DNA from 4 places in the Streptomyces sp. NPDC055025 genome. Region 3 is predicted to be linked to each of the others. Evidence: riboswitches for the same ligand, from Rfam matches in the RefSeq annotation. Region 3 holds a riboswitch; each other region holds the start of a gene.

What was found. A riboswitch is a leader RNA that binds a small molecule or an ion and turns the genes downstream of it on or off. The one in region 3 is predicted to bind cyclic di-AMP.
Region 1: it holds a riboswitch for cyclic di-AMP, as region 3 does, so the genes downstream of both, ACWGDX_RS10960 (M23 family metallopeptidase) here and ACWGDX_RS03245 (transglycosylase family protein) in region 3, are expected to answer to the same signal.
Region 2: it holds a riboswitch for cyclic di-AMP, as region 3 does, so the genes downstream of both, ACWGDX_RS01445 (LysM peptidoglycan-binding domain-containing protein) here and ACWGDX_RS03245 (transglycosylase family protein) in region 3, are expected to answer to the same signal.
Region 4: it holds a riboswitch for cyclic di-AMP, as region 3 does, so the genes downstream of both, ACWGDX_RS21975 (M23 family metallopeptidase) here and ACWGDX_RS03245 (transglycosylase family protein) in region 3, are expected to answer to the same signal.

The regions. Positions count from the first base shown of each region.
Region 1 is NZ_JBSGVS010000013.1:97,059-104,491, forward strand. It holds gene ACWGDX_RS10950 (fasciclin domain-containing protein) at 511-1,218, shown strand; gene ACWGDX_RS10955 (tyrosine-protein phosphatase) at 1,441-2,238, opposite strand; cyclic di-AMP (ydaO/yuaA leader) riboswitch at 2,676-2,837, shown strand; gene ACWGDX_RS10960 (M23 family metallopeptidase) at 2,840-3,790, shown strand; gene ACWGDX_RS10965 (SGNH/GDSL hydrolase family protein) at 3,976-4,836, shown strand; gene ACWGDX_RS10970 (hypothetical protein) at 5,065-5,460, shown strand; gene ACWGDX_RS10975 (STM4011 family radical SAM protein) at 5,344-6,321, opposite strand; gene ACWGDX_RS10980 (STM4012 family radical SAM protein) at 6,327-7,433, opposite strand, start outside.
Region 2 is NZ_JBSGVS010000002.1:23,615-31,047, forward strand. It holds gene ACWGDX_RS01435 (substrate-binding domain-containing protein) at 1-321, shown strand, start outside; gene ACWGDX_RS01440 (hypothetical protein) at 397-825, opposite strand; cyclic di-AMP (ydaO/yuaA leader) riboswitch at 1,381-1,535, shown strand; gene ACWGDX_RS01445 (LysM peptidoglycan-binding domain-containing protein) at 1,540-2,484, shown strand; gene ACWGDX_RS01450 (ScbR family autoregulator-binding transcription factor) at 2,708-3,361, opposite strand; gene ACWGDX_RS01455 (ScbA/BarX family gamma-butyrolactone biosynthesis protein) at 3,501-4,433, shown strand; gene ACWGDX_RS01460 (HAD family hydrolase) at 4,660-5,373, shown strand; gene ACWGDX_RS01465 (hypothetical protein) at 5,499-5,921, shown strand; gene ACWGDX_RS01470 (ferritin-like domain-containing protein) at 6,021-6,950, opposite strand; gene ACWGDX_RS01475 (ferritin-like domain-containing protein) at 6,947-7,433, opposite strand, start outside.
Region 3 is NZ_JBSGVS010000003.1:146,349-153,781, forward strand. It holds gene ACWGDX_RS03235 (FtsB family cell division protein) at 1-219, opposite strand, end outside; gene eno (phosphopyruvate hydratase) at 345-1,634, opposite strand; gene ACWGDX_RS03245 (transglycosylase family protein) at 1,937-2,710, opposite strand; cyclic di-AMP (ydaO/yuaA leader) riboswitch at 2,713-2,885, opposite strand; gene ACWGDX_RS03250 (transglycosylase family protein) at 3,453-4,328, opposite strand; gene ACWGDX_RS03255 (cytochrome P450) at 4,554-5,906, opposite strand; gene ACWGDX_RS03260 (nucleoside triphosphate pyrophosphohydrolase) at 6,018-7,073, opposite strand; gene ACWGDX_RS03265 (SurA N-terminal domain-containing protein) at 7,201-7,433, opposite strand, start outside.
Region 4 is NZ_JBSGVS010000035.1:68,325-75,757, reverse strand. It holds gene ACWGDX_RS21995 (hypothetical protein) at 1-229, shown strand, start outside; gene ACWGDX_RS21990 (pentapeptide repeat-containing protein) at 671-1,357, shown strand; gene trmB (tRNA (guanosine(46)-N7)-methyltransferase TrmB) at 1,744-2,538, shown strand; gene ACWGDX_RS21980 (PrsW family intramembrane metalloprotease) at 2,681-4,024, shown strand; gene ACWGDX_RS21975 (M23 family metallopeptidase) at 4,222-5,253, opposite strand; cyclic di-AMP (ydaO/yuaA leader) riboswitch at 5,265-5,419, opposite strand; gene ACWGDX_RS21970 (PP2C family protein-serine/threonine phosphatase) at 5,703-6,848, opposite strand; gene ACWGDX_RS21965 (MerR family transcriptional regulator) at 7,179-7,433, opposite strand, start outside.

The sequences.
Region 1 (7,433 bases), on a different contig from region 3:
GCTCCTGACACGCCGGAGCCGATCGAGTGGCGGGCGCGGCGGCTGTCGGCCGCGGCCGGACCGCCGCGGACCTGCGGCGCAACGGTGGTGACCGAGCGTCCCATAGCAGTGAACAGCGCGTTCCGCCCGAGATGCTGAGCTCCTGGAGGTATGACTACGCTTTACGGGCGGCTCGATCGATCACCAGGACCGAATGGAGGAACGGACCGGCCGGCCAGAGCCGGGCCAGGACCGAACGAGAACGATCCAGGGCCGAAGCGATCCAGGGCCGAAGCAATCCAGGACCGCGCAGGGTCGAACGAACCGAGCGTCGAGCGAACCGAGTCGAGCGAACCGAGCAAGGTCGACCGACAGGAATCGTCGAACGGCAGGAACCGCAGGCCGGACGGGTGAGAGCACCCCGCCCGGCACTCCCCGGGCCGTCTCATCCCAGGACCCGCCGATCCGGCCGCGTCGACGCCTCCGGGCCCGAGCCGGGGCCCCTCCTCCCACAGGAAGAGGAATCGAACCATGAACCGCACCCGTCTCCGCACCACAGCCATGTCCACCGCCGCCGCGGTCACCCTCCCGCTCTCGCTGGGAGTCATGGCTCCTCAGGCCTTCGCCGCCCCGACGCCGAGCACACCCACATCGACCAGCACGTCGGCGTCACCCAGCACACCCGCCTCACCGAGCCCGTCCGCCTCACCGAGCACCTCGCCCTCGGCCTCGCCCAGCACGTCCGCGTCCGCCGGTGCGGCCGTCCCCTTCGGTCCGGGGTGCTCGTCACTGCTGCGCAAGGGCATCGGCGGCAGCTTCTCCAGAATGGCGACCCAGCCTGTCGCCACCGCGCTGGCGGAGAACACGCATCTCTCCACCTTCGTCGCCCTGGTGAAGAAGGCCGGACTGGCCGACAAGCTGAACACCACGAAGGACATCACCGTCTTCGCCCCGACCAACGACGCCTTCGCCAAGCTCTCCAAGGCGCAGCTCGACGCGATCCGCGACAACGAGGCCCAGCTCAGGAAGGTCCTGAACTACCACGTGACGGAGAAGAAGGTCGCCCCCGACCAGCTCCCGAACGGTGTCTTCAAGACCCTGGAGGGCGGCACGCTCACCACATCGGGCTCGGGTGAGTCGTTCAAGGTCAACGGGACGACGAACATCGTCTGCGGTGACGTCCGGACCAAGAACGCCAACGTGTACGTGATCGACACCGTGCTGATGCCCCCGAGCTAGTACCGCAATTGCGGTACTAGCGCCTCTCCCGGCAGCGTGGACCCGTCCACGGATCCGGCCACGGATCCGGCCGGAAGCCACACGTACCCGACGGCCCGGCCGGGGCCCCGGGGCCCGCGGCACGGGGCCCGGGGCCGGGGGGTGCCCCCCCCCCCCCCCCCCGACACCGGCATGATCGTCCAGGTCCTGTTCGGACGGGACCTAGTCCTGTTCGGACAGGACTTAGTCGAGGAGGCGGGCGCGCAGCCGTTCACGGGTTTCGGGGGCCAGTCCCAGCCCCTCGGTCAGATAGGTGTCGGTGCTGCCCCAGGTCTTCTCGATGGTCTCGAAGGCCGTCGCGAGATACTCGGCGCGCGCGTCGAAGAGCGGACTGAGCAGGTCCATCACCTCGGTGGACGTCCCGGTGGGCGAATTGTCGCTGCGCTGGACCGGATAACGGCGGTGCGGGTCGTTCGACTTCAGATAGTCCGCTTCGATCGCCTCGGGCTCCACCCCGACCGCGAGCAGGGCCACCGCGATCGAGAGACCGGCCCGGTCCTTGCCCGCGGCGCAGTGCATGAGCGCCGGCACGCTGTCCCCGGCGAGGGCGTGCAGGACACGGCTGTGCTCGGCGGTGCGCTCCTTGATGATCGAGCGGTACGAGCCGGTCATCCGGGCCGCGGCCCTGCCGTCCGCGAGGAGCGAGCGGAGCTGGTCCAGATCGCCGTCCCTGACCATCCGCCAGAACTCGGCACCGTCGGCGGGGTCGGTGAGCGGAATGTTCACATTGCGCACGCCGGGCAGTTCCACGTCCGCGCCGTCGAGCTTCAGATCGGCCGCGTTGCGGAAGTCGAAGATCGTGTGAAGTCCGAGGGACGAGAGGAAGGCCGCGTCGGCCGCGGTGGCGTTGGCGAGATGGCCGCTGCGGAAGAGCCGGCCCGGACGGACCTGCCTGCCGTCGGTGGTGGGCAGTCCTCCGACATCGCGGAAGTTGCGCACGCCGGCCAGCTCGGGCTCTGTCGACGGGACCTGCTGCGTCACGGCCTGCTCCTCCGTGTCTGCCGTCGGCGCGGCTCGCCGACGCTGTCGACCTCTGACAGTACGACATCTGTTCGTGTGGCAATCAGTTCGACTGTCAGGAATCCAATGGGAGCATTCGGACATTATTCGCGGATAGATATCGCTCAAATGCCCATCTGTCCGTATTGGGTGATTCCTTACACCCTGCCCCGGTCGCGGTGGAGATGGGTTCCGGTCCGTGACCAGGATCATATCCGTGACGTTCCGTGGCGGTGCCATGTATTCGAATTCCCCGCCTGACACGGAGTTCGGAGACCGTTGTCGACACAGGGTGACCGGTAAAACCGGGTTAAATGCGAGTGCGACTTGTCGATGGAAAAGGATCCCTTGTTCCACTCGCCCCACTCGCCTACGTTCACCCTCAATCCGGTCGGACCGCCGAATCCTGCCGCCGCCCGGAATTCTTATCGTCAAGCAATGCGTGGCAGGAGCGGGGGACCCAGGTAGTACGCCGATCCGGAACTCCGGAACGGCTTGGGGTGAAGTCGTGCGGTAAGTGCGACCGGGCATCTCCAGTCCGAACCCGACAGCTCACCTCGCAGGCGCCGGAGAGGAATTCGCCATGCCCGCGAAGGGTAAGCACCGCCGTCACAAGGCCAACAACCCGGTATCGCGCGGATTCATAGCCGCCGGTACCGGTGGAGCCGCCATCGCACTTCCGCTCATCGGTGCCACCGGCGCGCACGCCGCGCAGAAGGCCGCACCCGCCAGCGCGCCCGAGGCCGTCTCCCAGCAGCAGTTCGGCGGGGAGCAGACCGGCGCGAAGAAGGCCACCGCCAAGAAGAGCGCCGCCAGGACCCGGATCTACTCCGTGGTCCCGGGCGACTCCCTGTCGAAGATCGCCAAGGAACAGCATGTCCGGGGCGGCTGGCACAAGCTGTACGCGGACAACCGCAAGGCCGTCGGATCCGACCCGTCGCTGATCCACCCCGGGCTGAAGCTGACCATCAAGGCGAGAGGCGGGGAGCACACCCGTCCCGCGAAGCCGGCCGAGCCGTCCCACTCCTCCGACGGCGGTTCCTCGGACCCGTCGACCGCCACACCGGCCGAGGACAACGGCGGGTCGACGTCCGCGCCCGGCGACACGCCGGAGCAGAGCAGCGACTCCGCCTTCACCACGCCGGTCGACGATCCTCAGATCGGCACTCCGTACCATGCCTCGGGCAGCAGTTGGGCCAGCGGCTACCACACCGGTGTGGACTTCCTGGTCGACACGGGCACCGAGGTGAAGGCGGTCGGCGCGGGCACGGTCGTGGCGGCGGGCTGGGGCGGCTCGTACGGCAACCAGATCGTCATCGAGCACAGTGACGGCCACTACTCGCAGTACGCCCATCTCTCCTCCATATCCGTCTCCGAGGGCGACACCGTCAGCGAGGGCCAGCAGATCGGTCTCTCCGGCGCCACCGGCAATGTCACGGGTCCGCACCTGCACTTCGAGATCCGTACCGGACCGGACTACGGCTCGGACATCGACCCGCTGGCGTATCTGCGCGATCAGGGTGTCAACATCTGAGACCCGGCCCGTCCGAGGCATGGCAAACGTCCTTTCTCCGCTCTCCGTCGGGCACTTCCGTGCCGGACGGAGAGCGTTGGGCATATTCCCGCTTGGCCGAAAATTGACCAATGGTGTATCTCACCCCTCGTCAACCGTTTCCTACGGTCGCGTAGGTCACATCTGCGGGTGAAAGATGTGGTGTTGTGGCAGACGATTCGAGATCAAGAAGAAGAGGCGTATTCGGGTCGTACACGGCGATCGGTGACAGCTTCACGGAGGGCGTGGGCGATCCCGGACCCGATGGACGCTATGTCGGCTGGGCGGACCGGCTCGCGGTGCTGCTCGCCGATCAACTGGCTGACCGGCTCACCGATCCGGTGACCGGCGAGGTGGCCCTCCCGGCCGGCCCCGCGGACACCGTGCACGGAGATTTCCGCTACGCGAATCTCGCCGTACGCGGCCGGCTCCTCGACCAGATCGTCAGCGAGCAGATACCCCGGGCCAAGGAACTCGCCCCCGATCTGGTCACCTTCTGCGCGGGCGGCAATGACATCATCCGGCCCGGCACCGACCCCGACGATGTCGCCGAGCGCTTCGAGCGGGCCGTCGCCGATCTGACCGGGGCGGTCGGCACGGTCATGGTGACCACGGGCTTCGACACCCGGGGCGTGCCCGTGCTCCGTCATCTTCGCGGCAAGATCGCGACCTACACCGCCCATGTACGGGCCATCGCCGACCGCTACGACTGCCCGGTGCTGGATCTCTGGTCCCTCAAGTCAGTGCAGGACAGGCGGGCCTGGGACGGCGACCGGCTGCATCTCTCCCCCGAGGGCCACACCCGTGTCGCGCTGCGTGCGGCGCAGGTGCTCGGTTTCGCCGTGCCCGCCGACCCGGACCAGACATGGCCGCCGCAGCCGCCGCGCGGCACCTTCGAGGTACGGCGCGACGACATCAACTGGGCGCGCGAGTATCTGGTGCCATGGATCGGGCGCCGGCTGCGCGGGGAATCCTCCGGGGACCATGTCGAGGCGAAGCGTCCCGACCTTCTGCCCCTGAACCGCTGACGGCGGGGCCGGCCCGGGTGCCGGTCGGGACGCCCGGCCGCCGCCGAGGCCGGCCGCCCCTCCGGCGCTCGGCGCTCCCGACGGGAATTTCACTCATCCGAATGGACCACGGAACGCCCACGCATGGCCTGTCCCGGCCGGGGCGATAACCGGGCCGAAGGGGTCCTCCGGTGCGGCGCCGGCCGGGGGAGGGCCCGTATCACGGCGCTGTGGGTTCAGGGGGCTCCGATGGCGGAAAACGGCAGTGCGACTCTCGCGGCGGGGGCGGTCACCTTTGTCACCGCCAATGAGGATCGCGACTACGACACCGGGATCAATATCTCGGTCAGGACACCGGACGGTGTGGAGGCCGCCTCCATCTCCGTGCCCTTCGGCGAGTTCAAGGACGGGACGACGGCCGGTCCCTACCCGCTCGATGTGCTGACGGAGACCACGAAGGAGGGGCTGTCCAACGGGACCGCGACGGTCACCATCCATCCGAACGGGGACGACACCTGGCGGTTCGACCTACGGCTCCGGCTGCGGTTCTCCGACACGACGCACCTGTCGGTCAGCGCCGAGAACATCGAGCTGAACGACGACCGGAACACCACCCAGGTTCCCCTGGGCAGCCCGCCGAACTGATCCGTCCGGGAGCGGATCCCGGACCCGCGGGATCCGCTCCAGCACCCCGCCCGCGAACACGTCGTACAGCGGCAGCGTCTCCAGATGCACATAGCCGATATGGCAGTCGCACACCGCCAGTGGGCACGCCCGGGGAGCGAGTGCCTTCCGGTACGAACCGTCGTAGAGATTGCCCAGCTCGGCGCGGACGAAGTGGCAGCGCCGTACGGTCCCCTCGCCGTCCACCGAGATCACCGACTCACCGGTCCGGCAGGGCAGCCCCGCCGAGCTGTGGGGCCTGCGGCTGTACGGGAAGAGGGGATCGAGCTCCGTCCAGCGGGCGGCCTCCTCGTCCGTATAGCCGCGCCCCTCGGCCGCGTTGATCCAGAGATAGATGTGCGCGGGCAGTTCGGCGCGCAGCCTGCGCGCGTGCTCAAGGTGTTCGTCGAGACCGACGACGCCCACACTGAAGCGGACGGAGCGGTCCGCGAGGTCATGGCACTTGGCGAGGAACCGGTCGTACGGCGTCTGCCCCGGGTGGTAGGTGCACCACAGCGCCAGCTTCTCCGGGTCGGCGCCGGCCAGCCAGTCGGTACGGCAGCTCAGATTCGTCTGGATGGCCACCCGCCGGACATGCGGCAGGTGCGAGAGCTCGCTGAGGGTCCGCCGGTACCAGGAGCGGACCAGCCCTTCGCCCCAGGGCGTGAACAGCACCGACAGCCGGTCGTCGCGCCGCGCCGACACCCAGGCCGCGAACCGCTCCAGCGCGTCCCTGTCGGCGCGGAGCTGCTCACGGCTGTCGCGCCGCTTGGCGAAGGGGCAGTACGGACAGTCGTAGTCGCAGGAGGCGAGCGGACCGCGGTAGAGGATCGTCAGGTCCACGGGACTCACTTCACCTCGTAGGCGGCCATCGCGGCCCGTACGGCGGGGGAGAAGAGCGCCGGACCCAGCGCGTCCGAGTACGCGAGCCCCTCGGGCGAGAGACGCAGCAGCCCGGGGTCCGTGCCCGTGTCCAGCCAGCCGAGCTCCGCGAACCGGTCCAGCTCGGCCGGGAAGTCCTCGGCCGGTACCGAGCCGAACCGCTCGCGGTAGCCCGCCACCTCCATGCCCTGGGCCTGGAGGAGCGACTGGAGGAGATGGCGGCGGCGCGCCTCGTCCTCGTCCACCCGGCGGCCGACCTCCGCGCGGGAGAAGTCCTCCGTGGCCGTATAGGTGTCGATGATGGTCCGTATCTCGCGCATGTCGACCGCGTAGTCGAAGGAGTAGTGGAGCCGCGAGGTGTACGAGCGGGCTCCGCAGCCGAGCCCGATCATGCCGTCGGTCTGGCACGCGTAGTCGTCCGCGCCCTGTGACGGGGCGCCGGTGCCGCTGCCGGGGAGGCGGAACATCCGCATGGACACCTGCTCGTACCCCTCGGCGAGAAGCCGGTCCCGGCCCTGCCGGTAGAGCCGCAGCCGCTGGGCGTCCCAGACGGCGTCGCTGCCCGCGCCCAGCCTGCCGAGACCGGTGAGCGGCCGTATGTAGAGGGGATAGAGATAGAGCTCCTCGGGCCGCCAGGCGAGCGCGGCGTCCAGGGAGTGGCCCCATGTGCGCTCCGTCTGGCCGTCGATTCCGTAGATCAGATCGATATTGAGGACCGGGATCCGGGCGTCACGGATACGGCCGAGCGCGGCCTCGACATCGGCGCGGCGCTGCGGGCGTACGGCGGCCCTCACCTCCGCGTCGACGAAGCTCTGGACACCGATGCTCAGCCGCGTGGCGCCGCGGTCGGCGAGCACGGCCAGCCGGTCGGCGGTCGCCGTCGCCGGGGAGGTCTCCACGGAGAGCGGGACGGCCCGCAGATCGGCACCCATCCGCCGCTCGGCGATGTCGCACAACCGCTCCAGCTCACCGGCGTCGAGGAAGGTGGGCGTACCGCCGCCGAAGGCCGCGGCGGCGAACCGTATCGCGTCGGTGCCCTCCTGACCCGGCCCGGTGAGGGCGTCGCGTACGGC
Region 2 (7,433 bases), on a different contig from region 3:
CTCGGCCGTCTGATGGCGCGGGGGGCGACGGCCGCGCTCTGCTTCGCGGACCGTGAGGCGTCCTTGCTGGTCGGCGCGGCCCGGCGGCGGGGACTGGGTGTCCCGGAGGACCTTTCCGTGATCGGCTACGACAACGAGGTGGCCGACCTGTGCGAAGTGCCTCTGACCACCGTCTCCCCGGCGAAGACGGATATCGGCCGACGGGCCGCGGGCATCCTCAGAGCCCGTATCGCCGACCCGGACGCCCCACGACGGCAGGAAGCGTTTGTGCCGCACCTCGTCATACGCGACTCCACGGGCCCGGCGCCCCGGCGGAACTGAGGCCCGGCGGCACTGAAGCACGACGCTCCCTCGCGCTCGCACTCGCGGTTCACCGGTCGCGAGCGGGCGTACGCGTCAGAGTTCGCGGCCATGGGTTTCGGCGTACCCGATCAGATCCTCGTAGGTCTGTCCGTCGGGGCGATAGAACTCGTCGCGGTCACGGCCGGGGCCGCCGGCCAGGGCTTCGCCCAGAAGCCTGGAGACGGTCAGGGCCGCGGACAGCGGCCGGTGATCGACGACGATCTCGTCCACCTGGCCCTGGTCATTGATATGGAACACGCCGACTCCCGTCACCGGCCTGCCGTCGACGACGGCGGTGTACTCGTTCACCCGACGGTCACCGAACTCGCCCTCCCAGACGGGAGTGAACTCGCGGTAGAGGCCGAGCACGGCACGAATCTGCGCCCGCACCGCCTCGGCTCCCCGCAGACTGCCGTTCATCACCGAACCGGCGAGCACGACATCCGGCGCCAGATCCCTCAGAAACCACGGATCCTGTGACACTGAACCTCCTCGTGGAACAGACGAGTTACGCCATGAACGTACGCGATGTGGCGACGCCGTCGCGGCGCCGGCGCACTCCCAAAGGCTGTCCCCCCGTTCCACCGCTTTCCCTCCCCGAATGGTGGCGATACGCACTCGGCACGCACCCCGACGCGGAATAAATGACACCCACATCGAATTGGTCGGAGCAGCATGGTATATCGCACCCGTTTTGAAAAGTAATTGTATGGGCGGTTTGCCCGCATTCTTCCCGTGGTGCATTTGGGTGGTATTGGCACGCCTTGGCATTCTCTGTACGGTGTTGTGACGTCAGAAATTCCGTCAGGGGTCATGATGTGCGTCACATCGGCCGTGTTCCGTGGCTCCCGTCGCCTCGGCCATTTCGCTCCCGGGGAGCGAGAGTTGAGTCCCCGGACGACTTCTGCGTAACCGGATCATTCCGCTCTGGATTCGTCCGCCGGGATCGCGCTGTGAATTCAGGTCTTGTTTTTGTCCGGACGTTCCGCCTACGTTCACGTCAATCCGGACGGACCGCCGAATCCTGCCGCCGCCCGGAAACCGAACCCACTCACGCACGGCAGGAGCGGGGGACCCAGGTAAGGCGCCGTTCCGGAATCCGGACCGGCTTGGGGTGAAGCCGCGCTCATACCGCGGCCGGGCAGCTCCAGCCCGAACCCGACAGCTCACCTCGCAGGCGACGGAGAGGAATGCGTCATGCCCGCACAGGCCAAGCACCGCCGTCCCAGAACCAGCCCGTTCGCCCGAGGTCTCGCCGTCGTGGGCACGGGTGGTGCCGTACTCGCGCTCCCGTTCATCGCCGCGACCACCGCCGAGGCGGTGTCGTCGCCCGCCGCCGCGACGCAGAAGGACAACCCGGAGACCTACTCCGTCGTCGCGGGGGACTCGCTCTCCAGGATCGCGGCCGCGCACTCCGTCAGCGGCGGCTGGAAGAAGCTGTACGAGGACAACCGTGAGGTCATCGGCGGCAATCCGGCACTGATCCACCCCGGCGTCGAACTGACCCTCGGTGAGAGGACCGCGTCCGCCCCGCCCGCCACCGCCACACCGGCCACCGCCACGTCGGCGGCCACCGCACCAGCGGCCACCGCACCGGCCACCGCCGTGGTCGAGCAGGAAACCGCGACGGCGGCCACCGACGACGCGACGGCGGCCACGGAGGACGCGACGGCGGCCACCGACGACGCGACGGCGGCCACGGAGGACGCGACGGCGGCTACCGAGGATCCGACGGCGACCGCCGAGGACGCCGGGGCCACCGCCGAGAGCGCGACGGCCGATACGAGCGACACCGTCACCCAGGCGGCCCCGAAGACATACACCGACGATCTGGACGGCTGGATCAACGAGTCGCTGGACGTCATGGCCGCCCAGGGCATCCCCGGCAGCTACGACGGTATCTACCGGAACATCATGCGTGAGTCCTCCGGCAATCCGTCGGCCATCAACAACTGGGACTCCAACGCCGCCGCCGGTACGCCCTCCAAGGGCCTGCTCCAGGTCATCGACCCCACGTTCCAGGCCTACCACGTGCCCGGTACGTCGATGGACAGCTTCGACCCGGTCGCCAACATCACCGCCGCCTGCAACTACGCGGCCGACCGGTACGGCTCGATCGACAATGTGAACGGCCCGTACTGACAGACCCCGCGGACAGACCCCGCGGACAGACCCCGCGGACAGACCCCGCTGACAGGCTCCGCCGGCGCTCGACGCTGACGTACCGTCACATCCGTACAGGCCCGCGCGCTCGTGCATCCGCGCACCCGCACGTCCGCGCACCCGCACAGACGGCCGGACCCGGCCGGGACATCCTCCGTCCCGGCCGGGTCCGGCCGTCTGTCCGTCCACCGCCGCCCTCGGTTCATCGCCCCCCGGCGGGCACCGGTGCGAGGGGGTGTTCACGCACCCGCGCGAGCAGGGCCGCCGGATCCGGGTCCGTCTGAAGGGCGTTCAGGAGCAGCAGCCACAGATCGTGCAGCGCTTCCTCGATCTGACGGCGCCCCTCCAGGGCGTCGGAGACGGTGTGCAGTCCGAAGAAGGCGCACACGAGTCCGTGCGCGGCCACCTGAGGGGTGACGCCATGTGTGAGTTCCCCCTCCTGACGGGCCTCTTCGAGAAGTTTGGTGACGGTTTCCAGCCAGCCCACAAAAGGTCTCGGCAGCGTGGCATTGATAGCGGTGCGCTCCGCCCAGAGCCGGGCGCCCGCGCGGATGACGACATCGTCCCGGAAGGCCCTCGCCACCTCGAAACTCAGCGCGACCAGCCGTTCCAGCGCCGGACGGTCGGACGCGCTGTAACGGTCGATCAGATCGGGCCAGGTCGCGAAATGCTCCTCGACAATGGCGAGGGCGAGATTCTCCTTGCTGGCGTAGTGGAAGTAGATGGCTCCGCTGGTGCGGCCGGACTGTGCGCTGATATCGCTGATACTGGTGCCTGAGTAACCCCGCTCATCGAACAACTGTGCCGCCGCTTCCAGGAGAAACCTCCGCGTCGTTTTCGCCCGAACCTGCTGCACCCGAACCCGCACGTGTACCCCGGATTGCCGTTCCGTTAAATGACAGCAGGCAATGTAGCGGCTTTTCCCACCGGGCGTGGCGGGCTTGGCGGCTCCGGGCTGGGGTGCGTAGCAACGAAAATTGCGGTGTTCTTGTCGCATGAATACAACGGTTGCTGAGGCATCGATCGTCGGCACCCTGGAGGACGTCCGCCCGCTGTCCTGGTCGCGTACGGTCGCACGCGAGATGGTGCACCGCGACTCCGTGGCCGAGGTGCTGCTCACCGATGTACGGCGGAGTCCGGACGGCGGATTCGAAGCCGCGGCGTCCTGGTCCCGGTCCCATCCGACCTTTCCGCGCGACGGCGCCGATCTGCACAGTCCGCTGATGATCGTCGAGACGCTGCGCCAGCTCGGGATCTATATCCCGCTCCGGTATTTCGATGTCGCGCCCACCGCGCATCTGCTCATCACCGATCTGTTCTTCGGGATCGATCCGTCGGCGGAACCCCGGGCGGTCTCCGGTGCCACCGGGGTGACCTGCGCCGTACGCGCGAGCGAGGTGCGCCGCGCCGCCGAGGACGGCGCGGTCACCGGACTGCGGCTCGATGTCTCCTTCTCCGCCCGGGGCACGGTGTTCGCGCGGGCCGGGGGCGGTGCGCGCGTCATGGACGGCGAACGGTACGACGCCGTACGGACCGGCCGTCGGCGCTTCACCGCGCCGGGGAGCGCGACCGGGCCGGTCCGCCCCGACTTCCGCGGGCTGGGGGTGACGGGCGCGCACGATGTCGTCCTCGGACTCGACGGCGGCACCCTCCTGGTCGATCCGGCCGACCCGCGGCACCCCTTCTTCTTCGACCACGCCACGGATCATGTTCCCGGCATCATTCTGCTGGAAGCCGCGCGCCAGGCCGCGGCCGTGGAAAGCCGGGGCGCTTTGCTGCGTCCCACCGGCGGACGACTCGAAGCAGCACGCTTTATCGAATACAGCCCGCCCGCTCGAATTATGTGTGTGCCCCACCACGACATCTGTGTGTTCCGTTTTCTCCAGGACGGGGAACAGAAGGCTTTTGGCGTCCTCCGCTACAGGTAAAGCCTGGGAATACTCTGTGAAGTCACTTGACTACCAATAGTTTTCCTCTCTAGCGTAGCGATCGTTATGTTCTTGGGTGGTCGCCCTCAACCGGCCTTCTCCATAAGGCCGCGACTGCCCGGATCGCGCCCGCCCGACAGCGGGTGACCAGCGTGCCCGCGGTGTTTCGCACTGTCGCGGCGGCCAGTGCTGCCGCTAATCGGGCTCTTCTGAACGGAACAATCGGATGACAGCTCACCGCATCCTTTCCTGGACTCCCGCGGCCATCGTCTTCGACTGCGACGGAACCCTCATGGACACCGAATGCCACTGGCAGGACGCTCGAATTCTGGCGCTGCGCGAGTATGGATTCGCCCCCATGCCCGGCTTCGCCGAGCGGGCCAAGGGACTGCACTACACCGAATGCGGCCGCCTCATGGCCGAGGAGGCGGGACGCCCGGAACTCGTCGAGGACCTGACCGTCCTGCTGCTCGGGCACTTCCGCGCGCTCGTCGCCGACAACCCCCGCACCATGCCCGGCGCCCGCCGGCTCGTCGAGGAATCGGCGGGCCTCGCCCCTCTCGCCGTCGCCAGCAACTGCCCGAGGGAGGTCGTCGAGTCCTGCCTCGGCACGGCGGGACTGCTCGACCACTTCGACCACATCGTGGTGCCCGAGGGTGAGATCAGACCCAAGCCCCTCCCGGACGTCTATCTCACCGCCGCACGGCTGTGCGGCGCCGAGCCCGTCGACACCCTGGCGGTCGAGGACTCCACCTGCGGGATCCGGTCCGCCGCCGAGGCCGGTATGCGGGTCATGGGCGTCGGTCCCTGGCCCGGCGAGGACGTCGTGGCGCTGGTGGACGTCTGGGTCCGCTCGCTGAACGAGCCGGAGGTACGCGGCTGGACCGGCGCCCGGGTGCCGGTCCAGGTCTCCTTCGACGTGATGCCCGCCACCCGCTGACGCGTGGCCCCGGGGTCGGGATCGGGCGCTGCCCCCGGAACTCGCCGTCCCGGCGAAACGGCTTACCATGATGGCCACGGGACATATACGTTCAAAAGCCTCCGCACAGGGAGATGGGGCATCGGATGGACGAGGAACGCGCCGGCCGTCTCGTGTCCTCCCTGCGGGCCCGGGGCGTCATGGCCCATATGGCCCACCTGGGTGTCTATCAGTGCGGTGTACAGATCGTGCTCGCCGAGGGGGGCGAGGCGATCTGGGACATGGACGACGTACTGGGCCTTCGGGCCGAGGTCGTGGAGGACGGCGTACTCGTCGGCTTCGTACCGCATGTGCGGGGTTCCGAGCTCTTCACCGAGGAGCAGCTCGTCGAGGTGATCGCCGCCACCCGGTACGACAAACCGGGACTGCGGTCGGCGGCGGACGGAGACACCGGACCGTATCTGGATCTGGACGAGGAACCGCCGTACCGCGGGACCGCTCCCGTGGCTCCCTCGCGCCGCTACCGCCGCAGACTCAGGCTTCCCTGGCGGATCCGACGGTCGGGATGACCGGCCCGGGTGCCCGCTCCCGCCCCGGCCCCCGCGCCGGGGCCGGTGCGTGCCCGCCGCCGGGCACGCACCCGTATGCCGCGCACCGTCCGGTGTTCCTCACACCGTCAGCAGACTCGGCGTCGCCGCCATGTCCTCCGGCAGGAACGCCTCCGGGACCGGGTCCTGTCCGAGGATGAAGCGCAGGATGGAGACATGCATCGCCTCGACCGGCGCGATGGTGGCCGCGGTTTCGATCCCGGCGGCGCTCTTGCCGTTGTAGCTGGCGAAGAGATAGGTCTGCGCGGCCTGGTCCTCCAGCTGGAGGGCGAGCTTGGCGGCGTCGTCGACGCTGGTGATCCTGGCCAGCGCGGTGGTGATCGCCCGCTGGTTCGACAGCGGCACATCGGTGACGGCCGGCTTGTCCGCGTCCGTCAGGGCCGTGTTCCATGCCTTGGCGTGGTCGATGTGGTGGGCCATCGCCATGGTGACGAAGGTCGACACGGCGGGCGGTACGGCGCCGAACTTCTCCGCCCCGGCCGCCGCCAGGATCGATCCGTAGGCGCCCACGGCCTGGTTCTCCAGGGCCGCCGACAGCGCGACGAATCTGAGGTGCTCGGTGTACATGACCGTGTCCGCGGCGGCGCGGGGCGGAAGCACGTCCGCCGGCGCTCCCGGCGGGGAGGCGCCCTTCTCATCGGTTCCGGCGCTGGTGCAGCCGGTCAGCAGAAGAGCGGCACCGAGGCTTCCGGCGCCCAGCAGGAAGCGGCGGCGTCCGGCGTCGGCCGGGCCGGTGTTCCCCGTACCGTTCGCCGGCGCGGCGCGGTCCGCCGCCCCGAGGCCCGCCGGGAGACGGCCGGCGCGGTTCCCGCCCGTCGGAAGACCACCGCGCCGCGCGGGGCCGAGCGCCCTGATCCGCTCCGTGAGCGACGCGGCGTCCGCGCGCAGGGCGGGCAGTGTGTCGTGGTGAGCCTCCGTCATCTCCTTGGTGAGACGGCCGAGTTGGCTCTCACTGATGGGCAGCTCCCAACCGCCTCGCGCGCGTCTCACTTCAGGGCTCCTTCGGGCATCGGCCGGGCGTTGGCGATCGGCTGGAAGACTTCGGGAATGGCCGCGCTGCCGACGGCCGCGGGCAGTCTGGGGGCGTCCGTCGGGATCTCGATCAGGCTCTCGTGGCCCGAGGCGAGCAGGGACTGCACGGCCAGCAGGGTGGCGCGGTGCTGCGCCTCGACCGGTGCGACGGAGCCGAAGAGCCGGCGCAGCTTGGTGTCGGCGACCCTGGTCACATTCCTGGTGTGGGTCCGCGCGGCCACGTCCTCCAGATACAGGGCGAGCCTGACCACGTCCGCCGGGGCCTTGACGGCCGGCAGCGCCCGGGTCACGACGGCCTCGTAGGTCTCGTCGGGCTGGCTCTGGGGCCGGCCGCCCGCCTTGGCGGCGGCGTCGTTGAACGCCTTGGCGTGGGCCTGGTGCTGCTGGGCGGTGGTGTCGAAGAACTCCGCGACGGTCTTGGTCCCGTTCTTGACGAACGGC
Region 3 (7,433 bases):
CTCGGCGATCTCGTTCCGCTGCGACACGTACTGCCGCATCGGATACGCGAGCGCCACCACCAGTGTGCACACGACCAGGGCGAGAAAGGCCGCCCGGCCGGTGAGACGGGAGCGGCGGTCCTGGCGGCGGTTCTGCGAGCGGTAGACGCGCGCGGCGGTCTGCTCGCCGAGCAGCCGCAGCCTGGTCGCGGTGGAGAACCGGTCCCGGTTCCCGGCCATGGCTCGCCTCCCCTGTTACGTGCGTACGTCCCCGGACACGGTACGGGACCGGGGCCGGGGACGTACGGACGACGGGCGGGACGGGCGGCCTCACCCGACGGCCGGCCCGGCCCCGCCGCTCACGCTCAGGCGGAGCGGAACCGCGGGAACGCGCTGCGGCCCGCGTACACCGCCGCGTCGTCGAGGATCTCCTCGATACGCAGCAGCTGGTTGTACTTGGCGACACGGTCCGAGCGGGCCGGGGCGCCGGTCTTGATCTGACCGCAGTTCACCGCGACGGCGAGGTCGGCGATGGTGACGTCCTCGGTCTCGCCGGAGCGGTGGGACATCATGCACTTGAAGCCGTTGCGCTGGGCCAGCTCGACGGCGTCCAGGGTCTCGGTCAGCGAACCGATCTGGTTGACCTTGACCAGCAGGGCGTTGGCGGAGCCCTCCTCGATGCCACGGGCCAGCCGCTCCGGGTTGGTGACGAACAGGTCGTCGCCGACGATCTGCACCTTGGAGCCGAGCTTGTCGGTGACGACCTTCCAGCCGGCCCAGTCGTCCTCGAAGAGCGGGTCCTCGATGGAGACGAGCGGGTAGGCGGCGACCAGCTCCTCGTAGTACTCGGTCATCTCGGCGGCCGAGCGGGACTTGCCCTCGAACTCGTACGAGCCGTCCTTGTAGAACTCGGAGGCGGCGACGTCGAGCGCGAGCGCGATGTCGCGGCCCGGCACATAGCCGGCTTCCTTGATGGCTTCGAGGATCAGGTCCAGCGCGGCGCGGTTGGACTCCAGGTTCGGCGCGAAGCCGCCCTCGTCACCGAGGCCGGTGGAGAGCCCCTTCTGCTTCAGGACCTTCTTGAGGGTGTGGTAGACCTCGGCGCCCCAGCGCAGCGCCTCGGAGAAGGACTCCGCGCCGATCGGGGCGATCATGAACTCCTGGATGTCCACATTGGAGTCGGCGTGCGAGCCGCCGTTCAGGATGTTCATCATCGGAACGGGCAGCAGATGCGCGTTCGGGCCGCCCAGGTAGCGGAAGAGCGGGAGGTCCGAGGCCTCGGAGGCGGCGTGCGCGACGGCGAGGGAGACACCGAGGATGGCGTTGGCGCCCAGCGAGCCCTTGTTCTCGGTGGCGTCCAGGTCGATCATGGCCTGGTCGATCAGGCGCTGCTCGGTGGCGTCGTAGCCGACGAGCTCCGGGCCGAGCTGCTCGATGACGGCGAGTACGGCCTTCTCGACACCCTTGCCCAGGTAGCGGTCGGGGTCTCCGTCACGGAGTTCCACGGCCTCGAACGCACCGGTGGAGGCACCGGAGGGGACAGCAGCACGGCCGGTGCTGCCGTCGTCGAGGCCGACCTCGACCTCGACCGTGGGGTTGCCTCGGGAGTCCAGGATTTCCCGGGCTACGACGACGTCGATGGACGGCACGAGCATCTCCTTCTGGGATGTGACGCTTGGAGTGCAGGGTCTCATTGGCCTTGCGGCAAGAGCCTAACCGGCTCGGAGACGTCGGCCGCCCGGTGCCCGCCCGCTGGGACGGATCAAGCACCCGAGCGCTTCGGCGCACCCATGAGCACCGTCGTGCGCACCGCCGTGAGCGCCGCCCCGAGTACTCCCTCCGTACTCCCCGAGTGCCCCCTCCGTACGCCCGGAAGGTACGCCCGGAAGAGGGCAGACCCCGGCCCGGCGCGTACGGGGGATCACGCGCCGGGCCGGGGGGATCGGGGGCGGGCGGATCAGCGCAGGTGGAGCTGCTGGCCCGGGTAGATCAGATCGGCGTCGCGGACGATGTCCTTGTTGAGGTCGAAGAGCTTCTTCCAGCCGCCCTTCACCTGCCGCGCGGCGGCGATCTTGGAGAGGCTGTCGCCGGGCTTGACCTTGTACTCGCCGTCGCCCTTCTCGATCGTGGCCGTGGCGGCGCGGGTCTCACCGCGCGAGGCGGGCTGCGCCTGCTCCCGCTTCGGCTGCGCCGGCCGGATCTGCCGCGGGGCGGCCTGTTCCCCCGTACCGGAGCCGGAGGCGGAGGCGGATCCCGAGCCGGAGCCTGAATTCGAAGCGGAACCGGAACCGGAGCCCGAGCCGGAGCCCGAGCCGGAGCCCGCCGAGCCACCGTCGTACGCGGCGCCGGAGAGGTTCACCCCGCAGGTGGGCCACGCGCCCTTGCCCTGGCCCGCCAGGACCTTCTCGGCGACGGCGATCTGCTGGGACTTCGAGGCGAGGTCGGCCCTGGCCGCGTAGGCGGTGCCTCCGTAGGCGGCCCAGGTGGAGCCGCTGAACTGGAGTCCGCCGTAGTACCCGTTGCCGGTGTTGATGGACCAGTTGCCGCCGGACTCGCACTGGGCGACCTGGTCCCACTCGGAGGCGGTCGCGGCGGACGCGGAGGTGGCGCCGATCAGCGGGACCGCGACAGCGGCGCCGGTGATGCCGGCGAGCGTGGCGTAGCGGGCGGTCACGGAGCGGGAGGGACGGCGGTGCCTGCCCTTGCTGGAACCCTTGCTGGAACGCGGCATGGAACTCTCCTCACCGACGCCTACGAGGTGAGCTGTCGGGTTCGGGCCAAGTGAGTTGCCCGGCCGGGTGCTCGCGCACCCGGCTCCACCCCGAGCCGGTCGCCGGCCGTCTCTCGACGGCCGGGGCCGGCACAAACCTTGGGTCCCCCGCTCCTGCCTTCGGCGCATGACGCGACGACTACTCCCCCCGACCGACGGCAGGATTCGGCGTGACGGTCGACGAGGCCCGCGGTGCGAGCGGTTCAGACCGTAATCACAGGCCCGCCGGTTCTTCAAAGGAGAACATCAGGGAAATAACGCCCTTACCCACCCTCCAGGTTTACGCATTTCCCCTGGTGAGAGCGGAAAGCGGGGCAACCCGCGGGTCAAAAGTCCCTAGTTGCAGCAAAGAGACCCTTGTCTCACTTGCACAGAAGTGGACATAGGGCGGCGAACTACCCTTGAATCCGTGCCACTTCACGGCACTTCAAGGACGGGATCAAGAAGGAGACCGAGAGGGAGGCGGAGAGGGAGACACAGGGGGAGCCGGGGAGGGATCAGGGCCGCGGCCAGGGAGGACACCCCCATGGCACGCCGCGACGCACCCGGAGACACCGAGGCGCACCCGGAAGCACCGGGGCACACCAGGAAGCACCATGACCCGCCCGGAAGCACCGGGCGCACCAGGGGGCGGCACACCGGCCGCCCCCCGTTCACCTCACAGCCACCGCGCCGACGGCCCGGAGCCGCCGGCCCGTTCGCCTCAGAGCCAGCCGCCGAGCACCTTCTGCCCGTCGGCGATCAGCCAGTTGCGCTCGACGGGCCGGTCGGCCTCCGCCGGAGCGGGCGATTCCGTACGATCCGTCAGGCCGTCCGTACTGCGCGACAGTCCGTCACCCCGTGAGGCATGACGGCCGTATTCAAGCCCTTCATCCGAATTGCCCGTTACGGCATCGTCCTGGGCGGCTTCACCGCGGTGCTTGCCCTTGGCCGACTCCGCACCGCCGGCGGCGGTGCCACCGAGGCCGTCGGAGCTGAGGCCTTCAGTGCCCTCGCGGCCGTCCACGGAAGCGGAGGCTCCCGGTGCGGGCGTGGTGGCCGAACCGGAGGGGACCGGCTCTCCGGGCAGCGTCTTCCCGTCGGAGGGGGCGGAGGGCGTGGCGTCCGGAGCGCCGGAGGGAGCGTCCGCGGGACCGTCGCTCCGGTCGTCCTGCGCGGCTCCCGCCGAGCCGGAGCCGCCCCCGAGACCGACACCGTCCAGCACGGCGCCCGTGAGCCCGGAGACCGGCGCGCAGCTCGACCAGGCCTTCACGCCCTGCGCCGCGAGCACCTTCTCCGCCACGGCTATCTGCTGGGAGCGGCTGGCGAGGTCGGCGCGGGCCGCGTACTCCCCGCCGCCGAAGGCGTCCCAGGTCTCCTGGGTGAGCTGGAGGCCGCCGTAGTGGCCGTTGCCGAGGTCCGCGCTCCACATGCCGCCGCTCTCGCATTCCGCGACACGGTCCCAGGTGGAGGCGTCCGCCGCGCTGGCGCCCGAGGCGGCGAACAGCGGGATGGCGATCGCCGACCCGGTCACCCCCGCGGCGACGATCAGAGCGGGGGCCTGGCGTGGTCTGCGGTGTCGGCCGTTCGCGGAGCGCATGCGCTTGCCTTCCGTGTGACTGTCGTTTCGACTACGGCGTGTTGCAGCTGAGTCGTCGGTGAACGTAGCGGTACTCGAACGTCTGTCACAAGTCGATGCAGCGGAGATCACGTGAAAGTCACATTACTGACGGTCCGTCAGTTATGGAGTGACGATCCGACAGTGATCGGCGCCGGTCCCATGGCGGTACGGCGGCCGTCCGCCGCCGAATCCGTCAGTGGCTCATCAGCCGGACAATGGCGTGAACTGCACCGGAAGTGTGCGCAATCCACGCATGATGAGCCCGCCGCGCCAGCGCAAATCGGCAGGATCCACAGCAAGTCGCACATCGGGCAGACGGGTCAGCAGAGACGCGAGAGCGGTCTGTCCCTCAAGGCGGGCGAGGGGCGCGCCGAGGCAGTAGTGGATGCCGTGCCCGTAGCCGAGGTGCTGATTGTCACGCCGCGCGAGATCGGGCGTGTCGGGCGACGCGAACCGCTCGGGGTCACGGTTCGCCGCGGCGAGGACGACCAGTACGGGATCGCCCACCGCTATCCGCTGCCCGCCGAGCGTCACCGGCTCGGTGGCGTACCGCCAGGTGGCCAGCTCCACCGGACCGTCGTGGCGCAGCAGTTCCTCGACACCCGTCGCGAGCAGTTCCGTCTCCCCCGCGTCGAGCGAACGCTGGAGCCGGGCGTGCTGCTCCGGGTGGCGCATCAGCGTATGGACGCCGTTGCCGATCAGATTCACGGTTGTCTCGAAACCGGCAAAAAGGATGATGAAGGCCATCGCCGCGGCCTCGTTCTCGCTGAGATGCTCGCCGTCGTCACTGGCCCGCACGAGACCGGAGATCAGATCGTCGCCCGGGTTCTCCCTTTTGCGGTGGATGAGTTCGGCCAGATACGCCCGGATCTTCTTGACCGACCGCGCCACTCCGCCACGCGGTCCGCCGCCGTGCCGGATCATCATCCCGGCCCAGTCGCGGAAGTCGTCCTGGTCCTCGGCCGGCACCCCGAGCAGATCGCAGATCGCGTAGATGGGGAGCGGGAAGGCGAAGTCATGGATCAGATCCGCCTCCCCCTTCGCCGCGAAACCGTCGATGAGCCGGTCGGTGAGCTGCTGGACCCGGGGAGCGAATTCCGCGACGCGCCGGGGCGTGAACGCCTTGGACACGAGCCGGCGCAGCCGGGTGTGGTCGGGCGGATCGATGTTCAGCAGATGCGTCATGAGGTCCGCGCCGCGCTCCCCGGGAATCCCGGTCTTGCCCTTGGCGTGCGCCGCCTCCGCGTGATGAACGGGGTTCTTGGAGAGCCGGGCGTCGGCGAGCGCCGCCCTGGCGTCCCCGTACCGCGTCACGAGCCACGCCTCGACCCCGCTGGGCAACTGGGCCCGGTACACGGGCGCGTGCTCGCGCAGCCAGGCGTAGGCGGGGTAGGGATCGGTGGCGAACTCCCAGGTGAAGAGTTCGGGAACGGGGGCAGTCTCGGGGGCGGGGCCGGGCGCGGTCTCGGGGGCGGGGGCGAGGCTCGGCTCGGGGGCGGTCTCAGGGGCCGGCTCGGGGGCGAGGCCCGGCTCGGGGGCGGGGGGCTTTTCGGTCACCGGTCGACGGTATCGGGACAGACCTCGGGGGCGGCCGGGGCGGGGGCGCGTCCCGGCTCGGCTCGGCTCGGCTCGGCGGCCTTGGCGTACCCCCTGGCCGGCCTCGCCCCGTCACTCGGTGGCGGCGCCGCCCGTTTCCGCCGTGCGGATCGCGTCCCGGTAGGTGCGGGCCGCCGCGCGCAGGGCGGTTTCCGGGTCGACGCCCGCCTCTTCCGCCCGTACGGCCATGGCGAGCAGTTCGTACCCGATCCCGTCGCCCGACGGAAGCGCGACGTCCAGGCCCGCCGTACGGACGCGGCCCGCGAGTTTGGAGGCGAGCGCGAGACCCGGCTGCCCCAGCGGGACGCCGTCGGTGACCGAGTCGCGCTGCTTCTCGACCGCTTTGGTACGGAGCCAGTGCGCCTTGACGTCCTCGGGGGTCTCCGCCGTCTCGTCGCCGAAGACATGGGGATGGCGGTGGATCAGCTTCTCCACGATCGTGGCGGCGACATCGTCGATGGAGAAGGGTTCCCTGCCCTCTTCCTCCTCCAGGCCGTCCTGCGCGATACGGGCGTGGAAGACGACCTGGAGGAGTACGTCACCCAGCTCCTCGCGGAGTTCGTCGCCGTCGCCGTCCTCGATCGCCTCGACGAGTTCGTACGCCTCCTCGATGCCGTACTTGGCGAGCCCCTTGTGCGTCTGGGTCGACGACCACGGGCATTCGCGCCGGATCCGGTCCATGACATGGACGAGATCGAGAAGCCGGGCGCCGGGCAGATCGTACGAACCGGGGAGCAGCTCCAGGTCGGGCATCTGTACGCGGCCGGAGCCGGCCAGCCGGGCCAGGCCGTCGGTCAGGGCCCCTTCGCCCGCGGCCTCACCGTCACCGCCGCCGGACGGGATGACCACGACCGTACGGCCGCCGGCGCATTCGTCGACCAGATCCCGCGCCGTGAGCGCGGCGGGCGCGGGCGCCGGCGCTCCGGCCTCCCCGGTGATGCCGCTCTCCACGGTGATGCCGGCCTCGCGCAGATACGGCAGCAGCGGATGGGCGCCGTCGGCGCACAGCACACGGTCGGCGGCGCGCAGCGTCTGCCAGGCGGGCCAGGACAGGAGTCCGGGCGCGACCCGGTGGCTGACGGTCAGCAGGACGATACGGCCGGGGGTGGCGGGAGCTTCGTCTGTCACCACTTGAACCTACCTCCGGCCCGCCTGCGGCCGGACCCCGCCCGTCAGCCGCACCGGGACCGGGAAGGGGGCGTGGCGGGTCCGGGACCGAGGCGGCCCGGCCGTCACGCGTCCGTCGGCCCGGCCGTCACGCGTCCGTCGGCTCCTGCTCCGGTGCCTGGCGGGTGACCTGCGTGATCCACGGCAGCTTGGCCTCGCCGAGCCGGACCTGCTTGTAGTCCCAGCTTCCGTAGCGCGGATTGACGTCGATCCCCAGCTTCTCCGACGTCTTGGTCAGATCGGCGAGCACGACCTGCTGGCCCTCGGGGGTCATGGTGTTCGCGCCGAGCGCCTGGGCCAGCTTGTTCAGCAGGACCTCAC
Region 4 (7,433 bases), on a different contig from region 3:
GACATTCGTGGTGGCGGGGGTGCACGGAGCGCTGTACCAACCGGGCGGGCCGTTCCCGGTGATGTACGACGCCGGCGGCGTGGCATTTGAAAGCCGGCGGCTCGGCTGGGTGCTCGCGGGCCAACTCCTCATGGAACTCGACGAGTTCACCATCGTGGACCTGGCAGCGGAACACGCCGCGTACCTGAAGCGCGCCGAGGCACGAGCCAGGCTCTTCGGCGGACGCTGAAGCGGCCCGCCTCAGCAGAAGCGGAACGCCCACGTGTCCGCACGGACGCCCCGTCCCGGTCCGTGACCTGCGGCGGGCAGGCCGGGTCCAGCACTGCGTGCAGACCAACGCAACTCTGATCACGGAGTCAACACCGACCGGCAGCCGCCCACTCCGGTCCAGGCCGAGGAGTTCTGGCGCCGCACCCTCATCCGGACCCGCGAGCACCCTGGCGCCCCGCCGGTCCGGGAAGTCGAACGCCTCGCCAAGTATCTCCAGCTGATCCGTTCGGGCCAGAAAGCCGACTGGGACCGGCGCCGCCTCGACCCGATCCCCACGATCTCCTGGAAGGGTGATGTGGTCCTGCTCTCCCCGGAACTCGCGGACACGACGGCGCCTGCCGGCACGCCCCGGGCGTGCCGGCAGCACCGGTGACCGAGCCGCCGCCCGGAAAGGCTGTTGATGGACACCCGCACAATCCGCCGCACGAGCGTCACGCTCCCCACCCTGAACGAGCCGGGCCTCCACCTCTCCGACGTCACCTCGCTGGGGGGCGGCCGTGGCCAGATGACGAGATTCCATTACGCCGAGGCGGACCTGCGGGACCTCGACCTGGCCGACACCCATCTGATGGACGGGAGGATCACCGGCCTCAAGGCCCGGCGCACCCGTCTGGAGAAGATCCGCGTCGACTCCGTGGATTTCACAGGCTGCGACCTGTCCTCCCTGCGGTGGACCGACAGCAAGATCTCCAGAGCCGTCTTCCGCGACTGCAAGCTCATGGGCGCCACGCTCGAAGACGTCACGCTCGACAACGTCCTGTTCGAGAACTGCAAGTTGGACTACAGCACCTTCGCCCGCGTCCGGGCCGCCGGGCCTGTGATCTTCGCCAGGTGTTCGCTGCGGGAGACCGCTTTCGTCGCTGCCGATCTGGGCGCCGCCCTGATCGACGACAGCGATCTGCGGCTGACCGAGTTCGACGGCGGGAAGTACCGCGGCCTGGACCTTCGGGGCAACGACCTCTCCCAGGTCCGCGGCCTCACCTCGCTCAAGCAGATCGTCATCGACCGGGCCCAGTCACTCCAACTGGCCGAGGCCCTCACCGCCGAGCTGGACGTCACCTTCGGCGAAGACCTCGACGACAAGTAGCCCCGTACCCGCCGTCGGGTGGCACAGCCATGGACCCGCGACTCGTATTCGACATGTTCGACGACACGGGCGACCGGTGCGACACCGCGCCGGTCCCGCTGCCCGGCGGTGAGGCCGGCTACGACGACGTCGGCCAGAAGCTTCTTTCGCGTCCCGGGCGAGTGCGGGCGGGCTCGGGCGGGCTCGGCAGCGCTTCGGCGAGAGATACCCCGGCGGGCGGGCGTGGCGGGGGTGCTCGCTGGGCGCTCCGTAGAATCGGTGCGTGGTGGCCGAACGCGAGAAGACCGGGACGGATGACTGAGATGGCCGAGGCGGCCGAGTCTGTTGAGCAGGGCATGATCAAGGGGGCCAGCGGCGCCGGGACGGCCGAGCGGGCCGGGGCGCGGATGATGAGCCGGATGTTCCCCGACGGCGACGGGCCCGCCGCCGATCCCGCCGGGTCGCACTTCGAGCGGCGCATCCGCAGCTTCCAGCCGCGCCGCAGCCGCGTCACCACGGGCCAGGCCGACGCGCTGCGGCGGCTGTGGGCCGCCTGGGGCCTGGACATCGACGGCCAGCGGGTCCTTGATCCGTACGAGCTGTTCGGCGGGCTGCCGGTCGTCCTGGAGATCGGCTTCGGGATGGGCGAGGCCACCGCGCGCATGGCCGCGGACGACCCCGGCACCGGAATACTCGCGGTCGACGTACACACCCCCGGCCAGGGAAATCTTCTCCGGCTCGCGGAGGAGAACGGACTGTCCAACATCCGGGTGGCCAACGGCGACGCGATCATCCTGCTCAGGGAGATGCTGCCGCCCGGGTCCCTCGACGGACTGCGGGTCTACTTCCCCGACCCCTGGCCCAAGAAGCGCCACCACAAGCGGCGGCTGATCCAGCCGGAGTTCCTCACCCTGGCGGCGAGCCGGCTCAGGCCCGGGGCCGTACTGCACTGCGCGACCGACTGGGAGCCGTACGCCGAGCAGATGCTCGCGGAGCTGACGGCCCACCCGGGCTTCGAGAACACCCGGCCGGACGGCGGATACGCGCCCCGGCCCGCGTTCCGGCCGCTGACCCGGTTCGAGGGCCAGGGGCTCGACAAGGGCCATGCCGTACGCGATCTGCTGTTCCGCCGCGTAGCGGATCTGCCGGAACGGCCGGGGCGGCCGGGACAGCCGGAACGGCCGGGGCGGCCGTCCGCCTAACCCGACCTGACCCGCTGACCCGCGACCTGACCGTAGGGCGCGCCCCGAGTCCGCCCGTAACCCCGTCCCCCGTAGCCCCGTAACCGGCGGTAGCGGCAGAGGCACCATCGCCAGTGTCAGTGGCTCTCGTTAGGGTCATCGGGTGTCGGAACCCTCGCAGCAGCGCCCCGATCCGGGCCCGGCGATCCCTGTCTACGAGCAGCAGGAACAGCTCGGTGACCTGTGGACCGCCGTACCGGACCCTGCCCGCAGGCGCTATCGCCCGCGCCGCGCCTTCTGGCGGCACCGGGCGGTGCGGGCGGGGGCCGTGATCACGCTGCTCGCACTCTGCGCGCTGGTGATCCTGGCGCTCGTGCGGGACCAGACCGGCACCGAGGGCTTTCTGGTCGGTCTCGGCCTCGCCGTGCTGCCCGTACCGCTCCTGATGGCGGCCTTCCGCTGGCTGGACCGCGTCGACCCCGGCCCCTGGCGCAATCTGCTGTTCTCGTTCGCCTGGGGTGCCTTCGCCGCCGCCCTGGTCGCGATCATCGCCAACACCTTCGCGACCCGGTGGATAGCCATCGCCACCGCGGACCCGGCGGGCGCGGAGTCCCTGGGCGCCACGGTGATAGCACCGGTCGTGGAGGAGAGCGCCAAGGCCGCGGCGATCCTGCTGATCTTCCTGTTCCGCAGACGGGACTTCACCGGGCTGGTCGACGGGGTCGTGTTCGCGGGCTTCACCGCCACCGGCTTCGCCTTCACCGAGAACATCCTCTATCTCGGCAGCGCCTTCGGCGAGGACCAGACCGCGGACCGCACGGGCCTGCCCGCCATGACGGCGGCGACCTTCTTCGTACGGGTGGTGCTGTCCCCGTTCGCGCACCCGCTCTTCACCGTGCTCACGGGCATAGGCTTCGGGCTGGCGGCGATGGCGACCCGTCGCCAGAGGATCCGGCGGTTCGCCCTTCCACCGCTCGGTCTGGCGCTGGCGATGGGGATGCACGCGCTGTGGAACGGCTCGACGTCGCTCTTCGGCCCGTTCGGCTTCTACGCCGTGTACGCGGCGTTCATGGTGCCGGCCTTCGGGCTGCTGACCTGGCTGGCGATCTGGAGCAGACAGCGCGAGCTGCGTACGGTCTCCGCCGAGCTGCCCGCGTACGCGGCGGCGGGCTGGCTGCCGGCCGCCGCGCCCCAGGCGCTCTCCTCAATGCGGGCGCGCACGGTGGCACGCGATTTCGCGGGCCGTACGTACGGGCCCCAGGCGTCCAGATCGGTCGGCGAGTACGAGGCGTTCGCGACGTCCCTGGCGTTTCTGCGCCACCACGCCCAGCGCGGCAAGGCCGGCCCGGACTTCGTCGAGCGCGAGCAGGAGCTGCTGCACCATCTCTGGCAGCGCAGGGAGACGGCGGGACCGGCCCTGACCTATGCGGCGCGGGCCACGGGCCGGGTGCCGGTGCCTCCGCCGTACATCGACTACGACGGCTACAACCCGTACCGCCAGTACTGACGAACGTGGACGAACACGGACGAACGTGCCGGTCCGGTCCGGTCGGGTCCGGAAACGGGACCGGCGGCCCAGGCGTCGGGGGGCGAGCGCCGGAGCCGCCGGGGACCGGACTGTGCCAGTCGCGCCACGGGGTCAAATCGGGGAATCGAGGGATCGGGGACGGAGACCCGAGCCCGGGTCATGGGGTCACACCCGGGTCAGGGAGTCAGGCCCTTGCTGCTCAGCCAGCTCATGGGGTCGATACCGGAGCCACCCGCGGTGTGCACCTCAAGGTGCAGATGCGGTCCCGTCACATTGCCGGTCGCGCCGACCCGGCCGATGGTCTCGCCGGTGGTGACCTTCTGCCCGGCGGTGACGGTCATCGAGGACTGGTGGCAGTACCAGATCTCCGTACCGTCATCCAGCTCCAGGATGGTGCGGTAGCCGTACGAGCCCGACCAGCCGGCGGAGGTGACCGTGCCGCTGTGCACGGCCTTGACCGGGGTGCCCGTCGGGGCGGCGAAGTCCAGACCGGTGTGGTAGCCGGAGGACCACATGGAGCCGGACTCACCGTAGGTCGAGGTGATGGTGTACGAGGAGGTGGGAAGGGCGAAGCTGGCCGCGAGCTTCGCGAGGCGCTCCGCCTCCGCCTTGGCCCTGGCCTCCGCCTCGGCCTTCTTCCTGGCCTCTTCGATCTTCTTCTCGGCCTCGGTCTGCTGCTTCTTGGCCAGTGCCGCGGCCTGCTCGGCCGCCGCGCGCTCCGCGGCCGCCTTCTCCGTCGCGTCGGCCTCGTTCTGCTGCTGCTCCGCCTGCTGGAGGATCCGGGCCCGCAGGGCCTCGCCCGCGTCCGTGGCGCCCTGCTCCGCGTCCGCGGCGGTCATACCGGCGGTGGTGAGCGGGGCACTGGCCAGCAGGTCCGGCTCGGCCTCGTCCGCCGCCAGCGATCCCATGCCCGGGAGCGACCCGGCGTCGGGGAGATTGTCGGTGATGGCGTCGGGCAGGGATATGGAGACCGCGGGCTTGTCCTGAGCGGTGGCCATGCCGCCCGCGCCGACGGCGGCTATGACGCCGACGCCGAGGACGGTGGAGCTACGGGCGAAGCCGTTGCGCTGCTTGCCGACGCGATGCCTGCCGCGTACCGGGCGTACGGACTCCTCGGTCGGGTTCCACTCGCCCCATGCCCGCTCCGGCTCGCTGCCGAAGGAGGTGGTTTCGAAGGGGGCGGTGGGGGCAGGCTGATTGGACGCCACTGAGGCGCACTCCTTTCCTTCCTTCTCGCCTACCGGGTTAGCTGACGGGTTCGGAGCAGGAAGGTCTCCTACGGTCGCCCTACGCCGCACAAGGCAGCGAAGAACTTCCGATTCACCCCAATTGGTGGTTCCCCGGTTCCCTTGCGGGATTCGGCGCGTGAGCACGGTGCCGACTCTTACGACGGCTGGGACGACCGCGCTGCGTTATCGAACGTTAATAGAGACCAGGCCCTTATTCCAAGCTGTTCCCGGTGATCATTAACAACTTCGCATCGGACACACCAGGGCACATGCATACGCAATCGGGCGAGCTGACTTCCTTTCAGTACACCCCGAATATCTGACGGTGTGTCAAATGTTATGCGGAGGGATACCTGTCGATCACACACGGTGGTGACGGCGGACTCGGCGTCAGCGAACGGCCCCGGGAAACGGCAGCAGGGAAGGCGTCAGGGAACGAGGGGTATCGTCCTGCGCCGCTCCGGCTGCCCCTCCGTGGGGCGGTTCACCGCCAGCAGCGCCATGTCGTCCTGGCTCCCGCCGCCGGTGTGCAGCCGGACGTCGTCGATCAGCGCCTGGAGCAGTTCGTCGGGCCCCTGGAAGATCCGTCCGTCGAGCCGGTCCATCGGCACATAGAAGACTCCCTGGGCGTCACGCGCCTCAGAGAGTCCGTCCGTGTAGAAGAGCAGCGTCGAGCCGGCCGGGTAGACGGCCTGCTGGGCACGGTCCGGCCACGCGGCCAGTTCGCTCATCCCGAGCGGCAGCGCGGGGTCGCGCGTCTCCAGCATCCGTACCGCGCCGTCCTCGCACATCAGCAGCGGATCGGGATGGCCCCGGTTGACCAGCCGCACCACGCTCCCGTCGTGCGGGATCTCGGCGAGCACCGCCGTGGTGAACCCCTCGAAGGCGTCCAGCCCGCCTCGTCTGCTCCCGTCGCGGGTGAGCGCGCGCTCCAGCCGCTGCGCCACCCCCTCCAGCGATCTCTCCTGCTCGGCGGCCTCCCGGAAGGACCCGATGACGACGGCCACCGCCTCGACCGCCTCCAGCCCTTTCCCCCGTACGTCCCCCACCACCAGTCGTACCCCGTACGGCGTGTCCTGTACGGCGAACAGGTCGCCGCCGATGAACGCGCCCTCCTGGGCCGCCTCGTACCGCGCGGCGATACGCAGCCCGCCGATCCGTTCGGCGGGTCTTGGCAGCACCGCCCGTTGAGCGGTCTCGGCGATGATCCGGGCCGAGGCGAGCCGCTGCCCGCTGCGGCGCAGTACCCCGCCGATGTAGAGCGCGAGAAGAGACACGATCACCACCGTCAGCAACTCACTGAGCGACTCCAGCGTGTTGAGCGAGTTGGCGTAGAGGTGCATCGACAGTTCGGCGCAGACCGCCGCGAGGCTGATCAGCAGCGTGCCGATCAGCGGGTAGAACGGCGCCGCGACCAGGGGGGCGGCGGCGTACAGGGGGGCGGCGGTGACCCGCGTCGGCGTCGAGAGATCGAGGATCACCCCGACGACGATCACCAGGACAGGCAGAAAACGCACCAGCCGACGGCTGGTACGGATATGGCTTTCCGGCATCGGTGACCCGTCGGCGGACATCGGACCGGTCAGGTCGTCGGCCCGCGTGCCTCTGCCACTCAGGTTCTCCCTGAGCTTGCTCAGCTTCCCCACCAGTGGTCACCTGCCCGGTTCCGCCTAGGGCTGCGGACGGTACCGCGCCCCACCCAGGCTGGCCGCTGCCGTCCTCGGCGGCGACTCGCCGTCGGCCGAGTGGGCTATGGAGGAGGTCGGATCGCGACCGGCTCCTCAGCAGGTCAGGCGGCCGGACGGCCCGGTCGTTCGGTCATATGGCCGGTCGGTCGCCGCGTCGGTCGCCGAGCCGCTGCCCGGTCGCCGCCGAGTCTGCCGACCGACCGGCCGTACGACCGGTCAGCCAGTCAGGTGGTGCTCGGCGTACACCTTCATGGCGTCCCGTACGAGCACTGCTGTCCCTTCACCGTACTTGTCATAGGCCGCTGTGAAGCGTGCATCGTCCACATACATGCGCGTCACGCCGATGACATACGACTTCGTGGGTTCCGCCGTCACCGACAGCCAGTCGCAATGACGGCGGGCGACGGCCTGGGCCTCGTCGCTGTCGGCGGCGAGCCCCGACTCCTTCGCCCGCGCCCAGTCGCGGGCGAT